Regions from separate parts of the Streptomyces sp. NBC_01341 genome, predicted to be linked through region 1. Evidence: riboswitches for the same ligand, from Rfam matches in the RefSeq annotation. Region 1 holds a riboswitch; each other region holds the start of a gene.
The links. A riboswitch is a leader RNA that binds a small molecule or an ion and turns the genes downstream of it on or off. The one in region 1 is predicted to bind cyclic di-AMP.

Region 1 (4,165 bases):
GGGGCATGGTTCACCGGAATGGGCGACAGATATATGCATATCTTGGTGGATCGCGGTTACGGACGGCTCGGGGGATGGCAGTCTGGCGCGAACCACAATCCGGACCGGTCGCGGACCGGTCGGGGCGGGAAGGGACGACGACGCCATGGCAGACCATCAGGAAGCAACCGTCACCTTGCCGAGCGACCCGGTCTCGGTGTCCGCGGCCCGCCGCTATGTCGCGCGGGTACTCACCGAGTGGGGCCTGGCCGAGGGCAGCGACCTGGCCGAGGCGGTCAGGCTGATCGTCTCGGAACTGACCACCAACGCCGTCCAGCACACCTTTGGCCTGTCACCCACGTTCACCGTCGACCTCCGGCTCGACCGGGACGAGGAGCTTTGTCTGGGCGTGACGGACAGCCACCCCCGTTGGCCGCAGAAGCTGCCCGCGGCGGTCCGCCAGGACAACGGCCGGGGCATGGTGATCATCCGGTCCCTCGCCAAGGAGTGCGGGGGGAGACTCAGCGTCATCCCCACCCCCGACGGGGGCAAGACCGTGTTGATCGCCCTTCCCTGGGCTGTTCCGGCGCAGGCCTGACATCGGCTCACGGCATGCCGGTCCTGCCGGAACCGCTCCGCAGCGGCGTCGGCAGGGTGGTGGCAGCCGCGGTGTTCTCCTGACCCGGTGCGCCACCGAGGCCGTCCGGGGGAACCCGGCGTGAGATCCCTGACCAACGTCTGACTCCGAAGACGGCCGCACTCTTCCTGAGCATGCTGCCCACGTTCGTGCCCGGCGGCAGGCTTCCCTGCCGAGGACGCAGTTGCTCGCCCTGGTGGTCGTCCTGCTCGCGCTCGTCCGGTTCCCGGCCGTGGCCCGGCACGAGGAACGTCTCGGCAGGTGGCTGCGCCGGCCGCGTACCACCCGCGACATCGAGGGCGGCAGCGGCGCGGCGCTCACCGCGCTGGGACTCGTGCTGGTGGCCGGGCCCCTGCTGCACTGATCCAGGTGGGAAGCGGCGCCGGCGCGCGCGGGGGTCGGCACCGGGCGGACGCAGGTGTCAGCGGACCCTCCCGTACCAGACGCTGTTCGACCAGATCTTCTCCAGCCGCACCAGTGCCCCGGTCTTCGGCGAGTGCCAGATCCGGCCGCTTCCGGCGTAGATCCCGACGTGGTAGACACCGCGCCCCGCGTGAAAGAAGACCAGGTCGCCGCGTTTCCGCTGCGACCTGGAGATATGGCGGGTCTTGTTGTACTGCTGTTGCGCCGTGCGGGGTAGTTTCTTGCCCGCCTTCCGATACGAGTAGAGCGTCAGCCCGGAGCAGTCGAACCGGTGCGGACCCGTGGCGCCGTATCTGTAGGGCGCGCCCTTCTTGGAGGCGGCGATGTCGAGAGCCCTCGCCGAATGGCTGGCGGCCTCGGCGTCGTCGACGAAGCCGGGAGCCAGCATCGTGGTGCTTACAGCGAATGTGAGAACCGAGGCCGTACTGACCCGGGCGAACAGAGACGGGACATGAACCTGCGCAGTCATGCGCAACCCTTCGTCAGCCGCCTGTGAAGGATGACCTGTCGGGTTCGGGCTGGCGAAGTTGCCCGGCCGCACAAGGCGGCTTCACCCCGAGGGTCGTCCGGATGTCCGGGCGGCCCGTTGTGCTCGGGTCCTCCACTCCTGCCGATCCACTTCTGTCGACCAGGCATCCGGACAGCGGCAGGACTCGGCGTCCGCCCGGACCGCCCCGCCGCGGCGGCGGGGGCTTGTCGTCCAGGGGATCTTTACGCACGCACTGGCGGATTTCCTCACTGAATCCGCGATATGTGAGAGTCGTCACCACTGATCCGTTCGGGTGGACGGGGCGGATCCGGGGACCCTGCGGCCGGGCCGGACCAGCCCCGTACCAGCGGTGGAACGACTGATTCCGTTCCTTGTCCGCGCTGCTTGCGCAAGTTGGGCTGTCCCTCGGGCGGGGGATCTTCTACGCCGAACGAGCGAGGAAAACTCATCGGCTCGTCGGGCGTGTCGGGAAGGGCACCGAAGGGGAGCCGCAAGCCGGGGGAGTCGAGCGCCGTGGTGCTCAGCCGGACGGCTCGGGCGGTACGCCTACCCGCCCGGCCCGCCGCTCCCCGTCCAGCAGTCGCAGCGCCCTGGCCGGCGTCTCCGCGTGGATCCGGGACTCACCCCGCTCGTGCATCAGCGTGAGCGCGTCGCGCAGGGCGACCGCCCGGGAGGCGAGCGCCTGTGCCGCCCTCAGGGCCCCGTAGGTATCGCCGTCGCGAGCGGGATTGATACGGCCGAGTTGGTCGAGCGCCTCGAGGTAGCAGTCGATGAACTCGGCCTCGGCGCGGGTCAGTGCGGGCAGCGGCGGGAACTGGGGTGGGAGCATCGCTGGTTCACCTCGCGGGGTGCGGCGGCCGGGACGGCATGCGGTTCTCCATGACGTGGTCCACCAGCCCGAATGCCAGGGCGGCCGGCTGTCGGGAAGGGAATGGTGTCCCGTTCGATGGCGGCTCGCGTGCCTGGATCCCGGGATCCGAAGGCTGTCCCCGCCCGGCTCCTCCGGAGCGGGTTGCTCAATGGCTACCCGGGTGCCGGGCAGCGCATGTCGGAGGCCGGGGCCGCCCGCCGCCGGCAGCACCGGAACTTGCTTGCCTGAGGCAGACCGTAGTCACGGCGAGGTCCTTGACTTCGGGCGAGGGCGGACGGCGCCGATTCGGGATCGTCGCGGAGCCCCGCGGCCGCGAGCGGGACGAGTGACCGGGGCACCCGCGCGGCCGAAAGGGAAAGCCGCGCCCTCCGCCGCTCGGGCGGGGAGGACGCGACGTGGCGCGGCGTGCAGGTTGTTCAGGTGAGCGCGGGCTCGGGCGTGCGGTCGGCGGCCTCGGTATGCGGTGCCGGGTCGTCGCGGTGCCTGCGCCCGCCCACCAGTACGGCGGTCAAACCGAGAACGGCCCAGAGGGCGAGAGTCAGCGCCGGTCCGCCCGCCGCGTGACCGTCGAAGAAGGCGGCCGACCTCAGCAGTGAGCCGCCCGCGCCGGGTGGCAGCCACTGGCCGAGGGTGCCGACAGGTGCGGGGAGCAGTTCGGGGGCGCTGGTCACGCCGGCATGCCGGTCACCGATGTCGTCGCCGCGCCGGACACCGACCCCCGCGGCAGCGCGCTCGGCGCGAGCACCCTCCCGCTCGTGGCGACCGCCATGGCCGACAGCTGGCTCGGCGTGATCACCGGCGACTGGTGGGCGGAGGCGGGCGTCGTCGGGCTCACCGTGGTGGCGATCGGCTCGACGGTGGCGGGGTTCGCCGCCCTGCTGGGCACCCCTGGCATCGGCCTGAGGGCACTGCTGATGGTGCTGCTGGGCAATCCGTTCTCCGGCCCCGCCGGGTGCGGATGCCGCCACCGCCCCGGTCGGCAACTGCGAGACGACCGGGCTCGCGGCCGAGGCGGTGAGCAGCCGCGGGCCCTGGGCGGTGACCACGACCGCCCCGTATACGACCCGGTTCTCGATCGCGGTGCGGGCCGCGGTCTCGTCCTCGTACCGGTGGATCTCGAAGGCTCCTTCCTCCCGCTCGAACCGCTCCTGCAGCTGATCGACGGCCGGCGCCGCACCTGCTATGCCGACGGGCAGGTCGCGCGGCGCGATACGGGCGGCGGGCCACGCGAGGGCCCAGAGCGCGAGCGCGACGATCAGAGGGACGAGCAGCACGGTGGCAGCCCCCGGCGGTGGTCGGGCTGTCGGCGGGGGCTGTCTACCGCTACTTCGCGGGGAAGGACGATCCCATCGCGGCCATCGCCGACGAGGCGTTCGGCGCCATCCGGCACGCCTTCGCGGACGCCGCCCAGGTCACCCCGCCGCCCACCCCGGACGTGCTCCTGGGCAGAGTGCTGCGCGCGTTCCTGGCGGCGCAGTGAGCGGCTGTCCAAAGCCTTCGGTGACGGCTACGCCGGCATGCGCGTGGGCTGGGCGACGCTGGTGGAGGCCTATCGTGCGGCCGGCATCATGCACGCCGACGTCTCCCCCGACGACGTCGCCCGCACGATGATCGCCACCGCCCAGGGATTCATGGTGCAGGAAGCACTGTTCGGCGGGGTCGAGCCCGAGGTCCTGGAGAACGGCTTGCGGGGTCTGATGTCCATGGGTCCGCAAAAGATCAGTTAACGCGCCGGAAAAACTTTCGCCCTAACGTGCAATACCTG
Region 2 (4,165 bases), 2.9 Mb from region 1:
TTCGCGACGTCCCTGGCCATGCTCCGCCGACGGGCACGCCACGACGGCGCGGGCGCCGACTTCGCCGTCCGCGAGCAGGAGTTGCTGCACCATCTGTGGCAGCGTCGGGAGATCGCGGGACCCGCTCTGGGGTACGCGGCGCACATGACGGGCCGGACGCGCGCCCACGTGTCGCCCCCGCAGGCACCGTTCCCCCGCCGGCTCCCCCACGGCGCCCCGGCTCCCCGGCAGATCCCGGCGCCGCACCGCCACTACGGCGGCTACAACCCCTATCTGGAGCACGGCCCCCGTGCCGCTCCGCCCACCGGGACTCCGCCGGGGTGAGGGGCCCGTCCGGACCGGCGCGGCCCGGACGGTTGGTGCCGGATCCTCAGGCCGAGGCCTCGGTGAGCTCTGCCAGCTGGCCCTCGGTCAGTTCGAGCCCGGCCACCGCCACGAGTGCGGGCAGCTGGCCGACCGTGCGGGCCGAGGCGATCGGTGCGGCCACGGTCGGCCGGGACGCCAGCCAGGCCAGCGCCACCGTGGCGATCTCGGCGTCGTGCTCCTGGGCCACCTTGTCGAGCGCCCCGAGCACCTTGCGGCCGCGCTCGGTCTCCAGGTGCTTCCCCGCGCCTTCGGCCCGCGCGCTCCGGACGGCCGTCCCCGGCCGGTACTTGCCGGTGAGGAAGCCCGAGGCGAGCGCGAAGTACGGGACGGCGGCGAGTCCCTCGGCCGCCGCGGTGTCCTGGAGCGCGCCTTCGTAGGTGTCGCGCGAGACGAGGTTGTAGTGCGGCTGCAGAGCGACGTAGCGGGCGAGGCCCTCGCGCTCCGAGAACTCCAACGAGGCCTTGAGCCGCTCCGGGCTGATGTTGGACGCCGCGATCTCCCGGACCTTGCCGGCCTTCACCAGCTCGTCCAGGGCGCCGATGATCTCCTCGACGGGGACCGTCTCGTCGTCGAAGTGCGTGTAGTAGAGGTCGATGTGGTCGGTACCGAGCCGGCGGAGCGACGCCTCGGCCGCCCCCTTGATCGTGGTCGCCGACAGCCCCTTGTACTCCGGGTGGGCTCCGCCCTTGGTCGCGACGACGACATCGTCCCTGCGGGAACGGCCGGACAGCCACGCACCGATGAGCGTCTCCGACTCACCGCCTTCGTTGCCCGGGACCCAGGCCGAGTAGGCGTCAGCGGTGTCGATGAAGTTGCCGCCCGCCTCCGTGTACGCGTCGAGGACGGCGAAGGTGGTGTCCCGGTCGGCGGTCCAGCCGAAGACGTTGCCGCCGAGAGCGAGAGGGAAGACCTTCAGGCCTGAGTTTCCGAGCGGGCGCAGTGATGTCATAGCCGGGCTCAACACATGGGCGGAGCCACATATTCCGATCCCGGCGGCCGCCCGCTCTCGGAGTGCGGGGCCGGCGGCCCTGGCGTCGGGGGGTTGTGCGCCAGGGCCGCCGGGGTCTCGAAGTGCGCCGTGTGCCGGCGCGGGCACTCAGATCGAGAGGCCCTTGCCGCGCAGCCAGCTCATCGGATCGACGCCCGAGCCGTCCGCGGTGTGGATCTCCAGGTGCAGGTGCGGCCCGGTCACGTTGCCGGTCGCTCCGACCCGGCCGATGGTGTCGCCGGTGGTGACCTTCTGGCCGGCGGTGACGTCCATCGAGGACTGGTGGCAGTACCAGACCTCGGTGCCGTCGTCGAGCTGAAGGACCGTGCGGTAGCCGTAGGAACCTGACCAGCCCGCCGACTTCACCGTGCCGCTGTGCACGGCCTTGACCGGCGTACCGGTGGGAGCGGCGAAGTCGAGACCGGTGTGGTAGCCGGAGGACCACATCGAACCGGCCTGACCGAAGGTCGAGGTGATGGTGTACGAGGAGGTCGGGACGGCGTAGCTCAGGGCGAGCTTGGCGAGACGCTCGGCCTCGGCCTTCTTCTTCGCCGCCTCTTCGTCCGCCTTCTTCTTCGCGGCGGCCTTCGCCTCGGCCTCGCTCTGCTGCTTGGCCGCCTGGGCCGCGGCCTCCTCGGCCGCCGCCTTCTCCTGCGTGGCTTTGGCTTCGGCCTCGGCCCCGGCCTGCTGCTGCTCGGCCTGCTGGAGGATGCGGGCGCGCAGCGCCTCGCCGGCGTCCGTGGTGCCCTGCTCGGCCTCGGCAGCGGTGATGCCGGCCGTGGTCAGCGGGGAGGAAGCGGTGACCGTGCCCTGATCCGCGTCGTCGGAGAGGTAAGCACCCACGCCGGGAAGGGACTTGGCGTCGGGAAGATTGTCCGCGATGGAATCGGGAAGGGAGATGGAGACCGGCGGTTTGCTCTGCGCGGTGGCCATGCCTCCCGCGCCGACGGCCGCGATGACACCGACGCCGAGGACGGTGGAGCTACGGGCGAGACCACGCTGTTTGGCCACGCGGTGCCTGCCGCGCACGGGACGGATGGACTCCTCGGTGGGGTTCCATTCCTCCCACGTCCTGCCCTGATCACCGGGACTGACGGGCCTGAAGGGTGCCGGAGCCTCGGGGGCAGGCTGATTTGACGCCACGTGGGCGCACTCCTTTCCTTCCTTCTCGCCTACCGGGTTAGCTGACGGGTTCGGAGCAGGAAGGTCTCCTACGGACCCCTTCGTCCCTCGCGGGAGTCAGGCGTCCGATTCACCCCATGTAGGTGGTTCCCCGGTTCCCTTGCGGGATTCGGCACTGCGCACGGTGCCGCCTCTGGCGACGACTGGGACAACCGCGCTGCGTTATCGAACGTTAATAGACATGCGGGTCCGATTCCAAGCTGTTCCCACAGATCGTTCATGACTCTGGCCTGGACTTTCAGGGGTCAATCGCCCCCAAACGGGCGAGTTGCACACCCCTCACGCACACCACGGTTTCTGACGTTTCGTCAAATGTTATGCACAGCGACGTCTTCTGATTACGGACGGTCGTCTTCGGTCATTCACGGTACCGCCCCACGATCTTCACCGTCTTCCGCCGCTCCTGCTGCCCCCTGGACGGCCGCCCGACCGCGAGCAGTGCGAGGTCGTCCGTCGACCGGCCCCCCGTGTGCAGCCGGACGTCATCGGTGAGGGCCGAGAGCAGTTCCTCCGGTCCCGGGAAGAGCCTGCCGCGCAACCGGGCCGCCGGGTCGTAGAAGACCCCGTCGGCGTCCCGCGCCTCCGAGAGCCCGTCGGTGAACGCCAGGAAGGTGGCCCCCGCCGGCAGCGGCCACTCGTCCGCACGGTCCGGCCACACGTCGAGGCCCATGCCGAGCGGCAGGGCCGGCTCGGTCGGCCGCAGGACGTCGAGCGCGCCGTCCGCGTGGAGCACGAGCGGCTCGGGGTGGCCCCGGTTGACGACCCGCAGCGTGTCGGCGCCCGCCGGGATCTCGGCGAGCACGGCCGTCACGAACCCCTCCATCGAGTCCAGTCCGCCGCGCCGCGTGCTCTCCCGTGCCAGCGCCCGCTCCAGCCGCTGGACCACGCCCTCCAGCGAGCGCTCCTGCTCGGCCGCCTCACGGAAGGCGCCGATCACGACGGCCACCGCCGCCACCGCGTCCAGGCCCTTGCCCCGTACGTCCCCGACCACCAGCCGCACCCCGTACGGCGTGTCCGCGACCGCGAACAGGTCGCCGCCGACGAACTCGTCGGCCTGCGCGGCCTCGTAGCGCGCCGCGACCTGCATACCGCCGATCCGGTCCTCCGGCACGGGGAGCACCGCGCGCATCGCGGTCTCCGCGATGACCCGCGCCGAGGCCAGCTGCTCGTTGCCGCGCTGTACGACCCGGTTGATGACGAGCGAGAGCGCGGCGACGGTGACGAGGGTGAGCAGGTCCGTGAGGGGGGCGACTTCGGCGAGCACGCCGTCGGAGGCACGGATGGCGAGGACGACGAGGATCGCGGCCACACCGGTTCGGATCGTGGAGGCCAGCGAGAAGAAGGGGGCGGCGATCAGCGGCGCCGCGGCGAAGAGCGGCACCGCGGAGACCTCGGGCGGGGTCGTGACGTCGCAGACCACTCCGGCACAGATCATCAGGGTGGGCAGCAGACGCACGAGCCTGCGTGCGCGCGCGTTCCCCTGGGCGCGCCCCTGCCGTTCGTCCCGCTTCCCCACCTGTACACCCCTGCCCGGTCCGCCCACGGCTGCGGACGGTACCGCGCCCCGACCCGGCCGGGCGGAGCCGCGCCGTGACGCGCCCGCTCATCGGCCGAAGGAAGGAGCGCACC
Region 3 (4,165 bases), 4.5 Mb from region 1:
GCTCGCGGTGCTCGGCCTGGGCGCGCAGGGCGGCGAGGAGATCGTGCTCGCCTCCGAGGCGGACAACGCCGAGGCCGCCCTGGACCGCCTGGCGAAGCTGGTTGCCGAAGGGCTCGAGGAGCTCCCGGAGACCGTCTGATCCCGGCCGGAATTCTCTCTGCGGAAAAGCCGCGGCGCCCCCACCGGGCTCTGCGGCTTTTCTGTTTCCCGAACTGCCGGGAACCAGCCCCGGAAAAGCGGATCAAGGCAGCAGGAAGAAAGCCCTTCGACAATTGCCCTCTTTGTATACGGTGCAATTGTTAATGACGGACTCCCGCGATGTTTACGTGGTGTTGCGAAGTCCTCACCCGGGCTCCGCCCGCCGCCCGGTCGGGCCGGTCCGTGCGGCGCAGCCGGTGGGCCGCCGTGACCCGCTCGGCGTGCTGGACGGCGAGCGCCCTGGCCCGTTCCGCGTCCCCGCGCGCCACGGCGTCCACGAGGGCACCGTGCTCGGCCCAGGATTCCGCGGGCCTGGCCGGCTGCTCGACGGCGTACATCCAGGCGATCTTGTGCCTCAGCTGCGTGAGCAGCGCGATCAGGGCGGGGCTGCCCGACGCCTGGGCGAGCGTCTCGTGGAACCAGCCACCGAGCGAGCGCAGGTCCTCCCCCTCGCCCCGCCGCACCCTCTCCTGCCCCAGCCTGACCAGGCCCCGGAGCACCTTCAGGTGCGCGTCGGTACGTCGCCGGGCCGCACGCGCGGCGCCCAGCGGCTCCAGCAGCATCCGGATCTCCAGCAGGTCGGCCGCCTCCTGCTCCGTGGGTTCGGCGACACAGGCACCGGCGTGCCGACGGGTGACGACGAACCCCTCGGACTCCAGGGTGCGCAGTGCCTCGCGCACAGGGACACGGGAGACGCCGTAGCGGCGCGCGAGCACCTCCTCGGTGAGGCGGCTGCCGCGCTCGAAGACACCGGAGACGATGTCGTCACGGATTGCCGTGCATACCGAATGCGCGGGAATGCGCATGTCCGAACCTCCGCCTTAATCCCCGCGAAACGCGGCCGATCGACGCCTGTTCTGTGACTCTATTGCAACCGGTCGGAATTTCCGACGGCGGGGTGGAATCCATGGATATCTTTTGGCCGGAAGGCAGTTCCGCGCGGCTCGGATGCGCCGTGCCGCGGGGCACGGCGAAGGCCCCGGCGCGATGCCGGGGCCTTCGTCGGAGCGGTGCGTGCGGGCGAACGGGGCGGACCCGGGGTCAGACCTGGACGCCGTGGGCGCGGAGGTAGGCGACGGGGTCCATGTCGGAGCCGTACTCGGGGGTGGTGCGGGCCTCGAAGTGCAGGTGCGGTCCGGTGGAGTTGCCGGTCGACCCGGAGAGGCCGATCCGCTGCCCCGAGCCGACGCTCTGGCCGACCGAGACGCCGATCGAGGAGAGGTGGCCGTACTGGGTGTACGTGCCGTCCTTCATCCTGAGCACGATGTTGTTGCCGTACGCGCCGCCCCAGCCGGCCTCGACGACCGTGCCGGCACCGACGGCGACGACGGAAGTGCCGGACGCGGCCTGGAAGTCCACGCCGGAGTGGGTGCCGGAGGACCAGAGCGCGCCGCCGGACTTGTAGCCGGTGGTGACGTGCGAACCGGCGACCGGGAGGTGGAAGGCGTTGAGACGGGCGCGCTCGGCGGCGCGTGCGGCACGCGCCTTCTCCTCACGGGCCTCCTTGGCGCGGGCCTCCGCCTTGCGCTTGGCCTCGGCCTTCGCCTTCGCGACCTCCGCCTGGTGCTGCTGGGCCTGCGCCTGGGCCTCGATCTGCGCGGCAAGGCTCATGTCGAGGGCGACGGTCTGCGCCAGACCGGTGCCGCTCGCGGTGACCTCGGAGTCCGCGGCGAGCGCCGGGGATGCTGTGGCGCCGATGACACCGGTGGTGGCCAGGGCCGCGATGCCGGCGACCCGGGCGCTCCTGCGCGTCAGGCGGCTCGGGGCACGGTGCTTCCCGGTGGCACGGATGAACGCCATGAAGTGGCTGGTCCTTTCCTTCCTTCTCGCCTACCGGGTTAGCTGACGGGTTCGGAGCAGGAAGGTCTCCTACGGGCCCCTCTCGTCTCGCGCGAGACGCAGGGATCCGATTCACCCCAGGGACTTCGTGGGTCCCCGGCTCCCCAGGCTCGCGCCTGACGGGGACTCGGCGATGACTGTCCGGCGCCGCGGTCGCGGCTCGGGTCCGACGGACAGCCGAGCCGACGCTAGGACGGGCCCCTCCCCCTCACCAAACGGAAAGGGTCTTTTGTCGGACATCCCACAGGATGAACACGCACTTCTCTTGATAAATCAGACAAAAGACAGGACCCCGGCGGAGTGTCCGCCGGAGTCCTGAATGTGGCGGACCGTCAGCCGCTGACGACCGACACCTCGCCGATGCCCAGCGCCCTGACGGGGTCGGCGATCTGCGCGGCGTCGCCGACCAGCACGGTGACCAGACGGTCGACGGGGAAGGCGTTGACCACCGCGGCGGTCGCCTCGACCGTGCCCGTATCGGCCAGGCGCGCGTACAGCGTGGCCTGGTAGTCGTCCGGGAGGTGCTGCTCCACCTGGTCGGCGAGGGTCCCCGCGACGGAGGCCGCCGTCTCGTATTTCAGCGGGGCCACGCCCACGAGGTTCTGCACGGCGGTCTCACGCTCGGCGTCGGTGAGCCCCTCGGCCGCGAGGGTGCGCAGGACCTTCCACAGGTCGTCGAGCGCCGGCCCCGTCGACTCCGTGTCCACCGAGCCGCTGATGGCCAGCATCGCCGCGCCCGTGGGTCCGGAGGACGAACCGGGACCTGTCGAGCGCAGTACCTGGCCGAAGGCCCGGACGCCGTAGGTGTAGCCCTTCTCCTCGCGCAGCACGCGGTCCAGCCTGGAAGTCAGGGTGCCCCCCAGGCAGTACGTGCCGAGGACCTGGGCGGGCCACACGCTGTCGTGCCGGTCGGCACCGATCCGCCCGATGAGGAGCTGGGTCTGCACCGCCCCGGGACGGTCCACGATGACCACACGTCCGGTGTCGTCCGCGGTGATCGGAGGCACCGGGCGTGCCCGGACCGAATTGCCGGACCAGTCGCCGACGGTTTCGGCGAGCAGTTCGTCCAGGTCGATGCCGGTGAGGTCGCCGACGACGACGGCGGTCGCGGTGGACGGACGGACGTGGGCGTCGTAGAAGGCACGGACGGCCGCGGCGTCGATGCGCCGCACCGTCTCCTCGGTCCCCTGGCGCGGACGCGACATCCGGGCGGTCGCCGGGAAGAGCTCCTTGGAGAGCTGCTTCGCCGCCCGCCGGGCGGGGTTGGCCTGCTCGTGGGGGATCTCGTCGAGCCGGTTGCCCACCAACCGCTCGATCTCGCTCTCCGCGAAGGCCGGGGCCCTCAGCGCCTCGGCGACCAGGCCGAGCGCCTTGGCGAGCCGGGAGACCGGGACCTCCAGAGAGACGCGGAGACCCGGGTGGTCGGCGTGGGCGTCCAGTGTGGCGCCGCAGCGCTCCAGCTCGGCCGCGAACTCCTCCGCGGAGCGCTTGTCCGTGCCTTCGGACAGCGCGCGGGCCATGATCGTGGCCACACCGTCGAGGCCCTCGGGCTCGGCGTCCAGCGGCGCGTCGAGGAAGATCTCCACGGCGACGACCTGCTGGCCGGGGCGGTGACAGCGCAGCACGGTCAGGCCGTTGGGCAGTGCGCCCCGCTCGGGCGCGGGGAAGGCCCAGGGCCTGGCCTCGCCGGCGGTCGGCTGCGGGTGGTACTCCATCGCTACTCCAGTCACGGCGGCGTCGGTCACTTGTCGGCCCCCTCGTGCGCGTCGTTGCCGTCCGTCTCGTCCGCCGGTTCGACCGGCTCGTAGACCAGGACGGCACGGTTGTCGGGCCGCAGATGGGCCCGGGCAGCGGCCTTGACCTCGTCGGCGGTCACGTCCAGCACGCGGCCGACCGCGGTCAGCGCGAGCTGCGGATCGCCGAACAGAACGGCGTACCTGCACAGTTCGTCGGCACGGCCGGAGACCGTGCCGAGCCGGTCGAGCCACTCGCGCTCCAACTGTGCCTGCGCGCGTTCCATTTCCTCCGGGGTGGGGCCCTCCTCGGCGAAGCGGGCCAGCTCCTCGTCGACCGCCTCCTCGATCCGCGGGACCTCGACGCCGCCGGACGTCTTGACGTCCAGCCAGCC
Region 4 (4,165 bases), 4.7 Mb from region 1:
TCGCGCCCGGGCCGATCCGGGTCTGGCCATGGGCACGGGTACCGACGCGGCCATCGAGGCCGGGACCTGACTCTCGTGCGGGGGGACCTGTGGGCCGCCGCCGACGCGATACGGCTCGCCCGGCGGACGCCGGGCACGATCCGCCTGCGCGGCTTCCGCGCCGCGGCCTGACGGCCGGGAGACCGAGGTCCCCGGCGGGGGCCGGGGACCTCGGTTTGCGTAGGTCTGCCGAGAGCGGCAGGGTTCGGGGGTGTGGCCACTCTGCTGATCGTGCATCACACCCCGTCGCCCAACTGCCAGGCGCTGTTCGAAGCCGTCGTCGCGGGGGCGACCGCGGACGACATCGAGGGTGTACGGGTCGTGCGCCGGGCGGCGCTCTCCGCCACGGCGTCCGACGTGCTCGCCGCCGACGGCTATCTGCTCGGAACACCCGCGAACCTCGGCTACATGTCCGGAGCCCTCAAGCACTTCTTCGACCAGGTCTACTACCCGTGCCTCGACGCCACGAAGGGCCGCCCCTTCGGCTTCTGGGTACACGGGGGCAACGACGTCACCGGCGCCGTCCGGGGCATCGAGGCGATCACCACCGGCCTCGGCTGGCGGCGTGCGGCGGAGGGCGTGACCCTCACGGGAGAGCCTGGCAAGGCCGACGAGGAAGCCTGCTGGGAGCTGGGCGCGACCGTGGCCGCCGGTCTCATGGCCTGACGTCCGCCACCACCGTGACATCGGCCGGGAGGCCCGGGACGCGGCCGGCGTACGGGATGTTGGTTCCGCTGTCCGGGAACCGCACCCGCCCCATAGAATGGACCTGTGAGTCCAGTAATGGAGGTGCCGGGATGCCGCCCATGAAGCCCACCGAGCAGCGGCTCACCCCCAAGGGGGCAGCCACCCGCAGTCGTATCGTCGAGGGCGCCGCGGCGCAGATCCGGGCCGGGGGCGCCGCGGCGAGCACGCTGGACGACATCCGCGCGCGCACCTCGACCAGCAAGAGTCAGATCTTCCACTACTTCCCCGGTGGCAAGGAGGAGCTGCTGCTCGCGGTCGCCGCGCGTGAGGCCGAGCTGGTCCTGGAGGACCAGGAACCGCACCTCAGTGACCTGGGCAGCTGGGAGGCGTGGCAGGACTGGCGGGACGCCGTCCTCCGCCGTTACGAGCAGCAGGGCGTCACCTGTCCGCTGGGCGTGCTGATGACCGAACTGGGCCGCACCACCCCCGCCGCCCAGGTGCTCACCGGTCGGCTGATCGACCAGTGGCAGGCCGCTCTTCGCCGCGGTGTCCGGCGTATGCAGGACTGCGGTGAGATGGACGCGGGACTGGACGCCGATCGTACGGCGGCAGCCCTGCTCGCCGCCGTACAGGGAGGCGTGGCCATCCTGATGTCCACCGGCCGGGTCACGCACCTGGAGGCCGCGCTCGACACCACGCTCGGTCTGCTGCGGGCCACAGCCCCGGGGGCCGGCCTCCGCCAGGAGTGACGGCCAGGCCCCCTACCGGAGGCGTGGCTGTCGTCGGAGGGGGAGGCGGGCGCGCCCGTCGGGAGCGTGCGGTTCGCCGGGCGGTCCCGTGCCGGCGTCCGGAGCGGCAGGAGCGGGCGATCGCGCCGTGCCTCGCGGTGGTGCCGTCCCCCGATTCGCTCAGTGCAACCGCCAGCTGAGCTTTCCGCCACCCACCCACCGGACGGCGGCCGGGTCGTCCAGGTCGTGTACGGGGATTCCGGCCGCGGCCGCGGCGATGAGCACGTCGGTCACAGCGGTCGCTGTTCCGATCACCTCTCCGTCGATCTCCACGATGCGGAACGGCGGGTCGCCGGGCTGAACGGGCAGCACGGTGATCCGCGGGTTCGGGAACTGAGGGGTGTAGGTCATGCGGGATCGGTTCCACGGGACCGCGCTCCCTATGCCTGAATGAGGCCGCAGTGAGCCTTATGACCGATTTACTCAGTTATGCAGGATTTATCCTGTAATCCATAAAAGGCCATTTCGTGTGACCTGGGGACCTTCGTGAGGGTGCAAATCGCCCTTATCGGACCCAGTGACCAGCGTCACCCTCAACCCCCCGGACGCCGAAACGGGCCCGCCGGTTCCCTTGTGTGCCAAGAGGGATGGGAGGGGCTGTGTGCGATGGATTACAGGAATTACCGAAATTCGATCTTGCGCTTGAATTTTGATCATTACTCCGGGCTTGTTCCTTTCGCTATTTCTCGCCTACGGTCACCCTCATTCCGGATGGAACGCCGAATCCTGCCGCCGTCCGGTTACCCGACCACTTCTCGTACGGCAGGAGCGGGGGACCCAAGTAAGCGCCGACCCGGTGTCCGGGACGGCTCGGGGTGAAGTCGCATGTCATGCGGCCGGGCATCTCCAGCTCGAACCCGACAGCTCACTTCGTAGGCGACGGAGAGGAATTCAGCATGCCCGTTTTTTCCAAGCCCCGTCGTTCCAGGACCAGTTCGCTGAAGCGCGGCGTCATCGCCGTGACCACGGGTGGAGTCGCTCTCGCGCTTCCCGTGATCGGCGCGACCGGTGCCTTCGCGGCCCCGGCCCAGCCGGCCGCCGCTGAAAAGACGGTGACGTCGACTGCCCTGTCCGCACAGGGAATTGCCGCAAAGCACGCCACGCCCAGGAGCTATTCCGTCGTCATCGGCGACACTCTCGCCAAGATCGCTCGCGAGCATTCTGTCCACGGCGGCTGGAAGGCTCTCTACGAGGGCAACAAGAAGGCTGTCGGAGCGAACCCCGACCTCATTCACCCCGGCCTCGAGCTGACCATCGGCGGCAAGCACGGGAAGAAGTCCGCGGACAAGCCGGCGAAGGCCGACAAGGCCGCCAAGACCGAATCCAGGGCTTCCGGCCGCGCGGACCGTTCGGAGCGCGCGAGCACCGGACTCGCCGCACAGGGCGCACCCGCCGCGCAGGCGGTTCCCGCCGCCGAGCGGACCGCGTACACGAACGACCTCGACGGCTGGATCAGGGAGTCGCTGGCCGTCATGGCCGAGCACGGCATCCCCGGCAGCTACGAGGGCATCCACCGCAACATCATGCGCGAGTCGTCCGGCAACCCGATGGCCATCAACAACTGGGACTCGAACGCCGCTGCGGGCATCCCGTCCAAGGGTCTGCTGCAGGTCATCGACCCGACCTTCCAGGCCTACCACGTGCCCGGCACGTCGCTGGACAGCTACGACCCGGTCGCCAACATCACGGCCGCGTGCAACTACGCCGCCGACCGGTACGGCTCGATCGACAACGTCTTCGGGGCCTACTGAGCCTCCGGCGACGCGTAACCCTCCCGCACGCGGCGTGTGAGGCAGGGGCAGGAACACAGGGTGGTACGGGTTCGGCGGAACCCGTACCACCCTTCCTTCGTGTACGGCGCCGGGTGGGGGCGGCGCGCGAAGGTGCCGGACCGCCCCACCGGGTGGTCCGGCTGCGGCGTCAGGCCTGCCGGGCCGCGGTCGACTGGTCTCGTACAGGTTCGTCGTCCATACTGCCCGCCGTGGAGCAGCGCATAGATTCCAACACCAAGCCCGAGTTCGCCGCGGGGACAGACCCGGCGTACATCCCAGGCCTGACGGCCCCTGCCCCCGCGCGGACGGAGGCGGATGCGGAGGCGGCCGACGCGGCACCGGAGGATGCCGGCGGGCACGACGACACGGACGTCCAGGACACGGCCGACATCCAGGACGCCGTGGTCGAGCAGCCGGCCGGCGACCGGGCGGCCGGTCCCGACGACGCGGTGCTGAGCGGCACGGCGGTCACCGACGACGACGAGGGGACTGCCGCCGTCACCGGCGCGGCGGGCACGGACGAGCCGGGCGCGACCGGCGACGGCCCTGTCTTCGAGGTCAGCGACCGGCGTGGATCCATCAGGGTGGACGCCGAGGGTGTCCGCTTCCGGCTGGACGACCAGGAAGCGGAGTTCGACTGGTCCGAGATCGGTGCGGTCGAGGTCACGACCGGCCGCTTCGGGCGCCGGTTCACCGTCACGGTCCACCTGTCGAGCCGCCGGTGGTTCAACGCCGAGGTCGAGGCCGACGCCCGGGGCCGCCTCAAGGAGTGGACGGCCGAACTGGACGCCGCGCTGGACGCCCACTTCGAAGAGGGCTGACCGGCCGCTCGTCCGCGGCCGCGCACCGGGCTCCGTGCGAGCCCGGTGCGCGGCATGC

Region 2: linked by a shared signal. The riboswitch ahead of OG206_RS15455 (M23 family metallopeptidase) and the one ahead of OG206_RS28175 (C40 family peptidase) in region 1 are both predicted to bind cyclic di-AMP.
Region 3: linked by a shared signal. The riboswitch ahead of OG206_RS08005 (M23 family metallopeptidase) and the one ahead of OG206_RS28175 (C40 family peptidase) in region 1 are both predicted to bind cyclic di-AMP.
Region 4: linked by a shared signal. The riboswitch ahead of OG206_RS07455 (LysM peptidoglycan-binding domain-containing protein) and the one ahead of OG206_RS28175 (C40 family peptidase) in region 1 are both predicted to bind cyclic di-AMP.

What each region holds. Positions count from the first base shown of each region.
Region 1 is NZ_CP108364.1:6,386,462-6,390,626, forward strand. Features, by position in the region: gene OG206_RS28160 (ATP-binding protein) at 146-577, shown strand; gene OG206_RS28165 (hypothetical protein) at 585-752, opposite strand; partial or broken gene OG206_RS28170 (LysE family translocator) at 718-980, shown strand; gene OG206_RS28175 (C40 family peptidase) at 1,038-1,508, opposite strand; cyclic di-AMP (ydaO/yuaA leader) riboswitch at 1,512-1,684, opposite strand; gene OG206_RS28180 (hypothetical protein) at 2,050-2,358, opposite strand; gene OG206_RS28185 (ABC transporter permease) at 2,817-3,674, opposite strand; partial or broken gene OG206_RS28190 (TetR/AcrR family transcriptional regulator) at 3,695-4,127, shown strand.
Region 2 is NZ_CP108364.1:3,525,439-3,529,603, forward strand. Features, by position in the region: gene OG206_RS15445 (PrsW family intramembrane metalloprotease) at 1-324, shown strand, start outside; gene OG206_RS15450 (aldo/keto reductase) at 371-1,315, opposite strand; gene OG206_RS15455 (M23 family metallopeptidase) at 1,463-2,497, opposite strand; cyclic di-AMP (ydaO/yuaA leader) riboswitch at 2,509-2,661, opposite strand; gene OG206_RS15460 (PP2C family protein-serine/threonine phosphatase) at 2,895-4,052, opposite strand.
Region 3 is NZ_CP108364.1:1,883,030-1,887,194, forward strand. Features, by position in the region: gene OG206_RS07995 (HPr family phosphocarrier protein) at 1-139, shown strand, start outside; gene OG206_RS08000 (GntR family transcriptional regulator) at 300-1,004, opposite strand; gene OG206_RS08005 (M23 family metallopeptidase) at 1,240-1,998, opposite strand; cyclic di-AMP (ydaO/yuaA leader) riboswitch at 2,012-2,180, opposite strand; gene OG206_RS08010 (M16 family metallopeptidase) at 2,370-3,752, opposite strand; gene OG206_RS08015 (M16 family metallopeptidase) at 3,779-4,165, opposite strand, start outside.
Region 4 is NZ_CP108364.1:1,727,672-1,731,836, reverse strand. Features, by position in the region: partial or broken gene OG206_RS07475 (HAD-IC family P-type ATPase) at 1-168, shown strand, start outside; gene OG206_RS07470 (flavodoxin family protein) at 253-705, shown strand; gene OG206_RS07465 (TetR/AcrR family transcriptional regulator) at 837-1,475, shown strand; gene OG206_RS07460 (hypothetical protein) at 1,635-1,865, opposite strand; cyclic di-AMP (ydaO/yuaA leader) riboswitch at 2,222-2,408, shown strand; gene OG206_RS07455 (LysM peptidoglycan-binding domain-containing protein) at 2,411-3,265, shown strand; gene OG206_RS07450 (hypothetical protein) at 3,496-4,107, shown strand.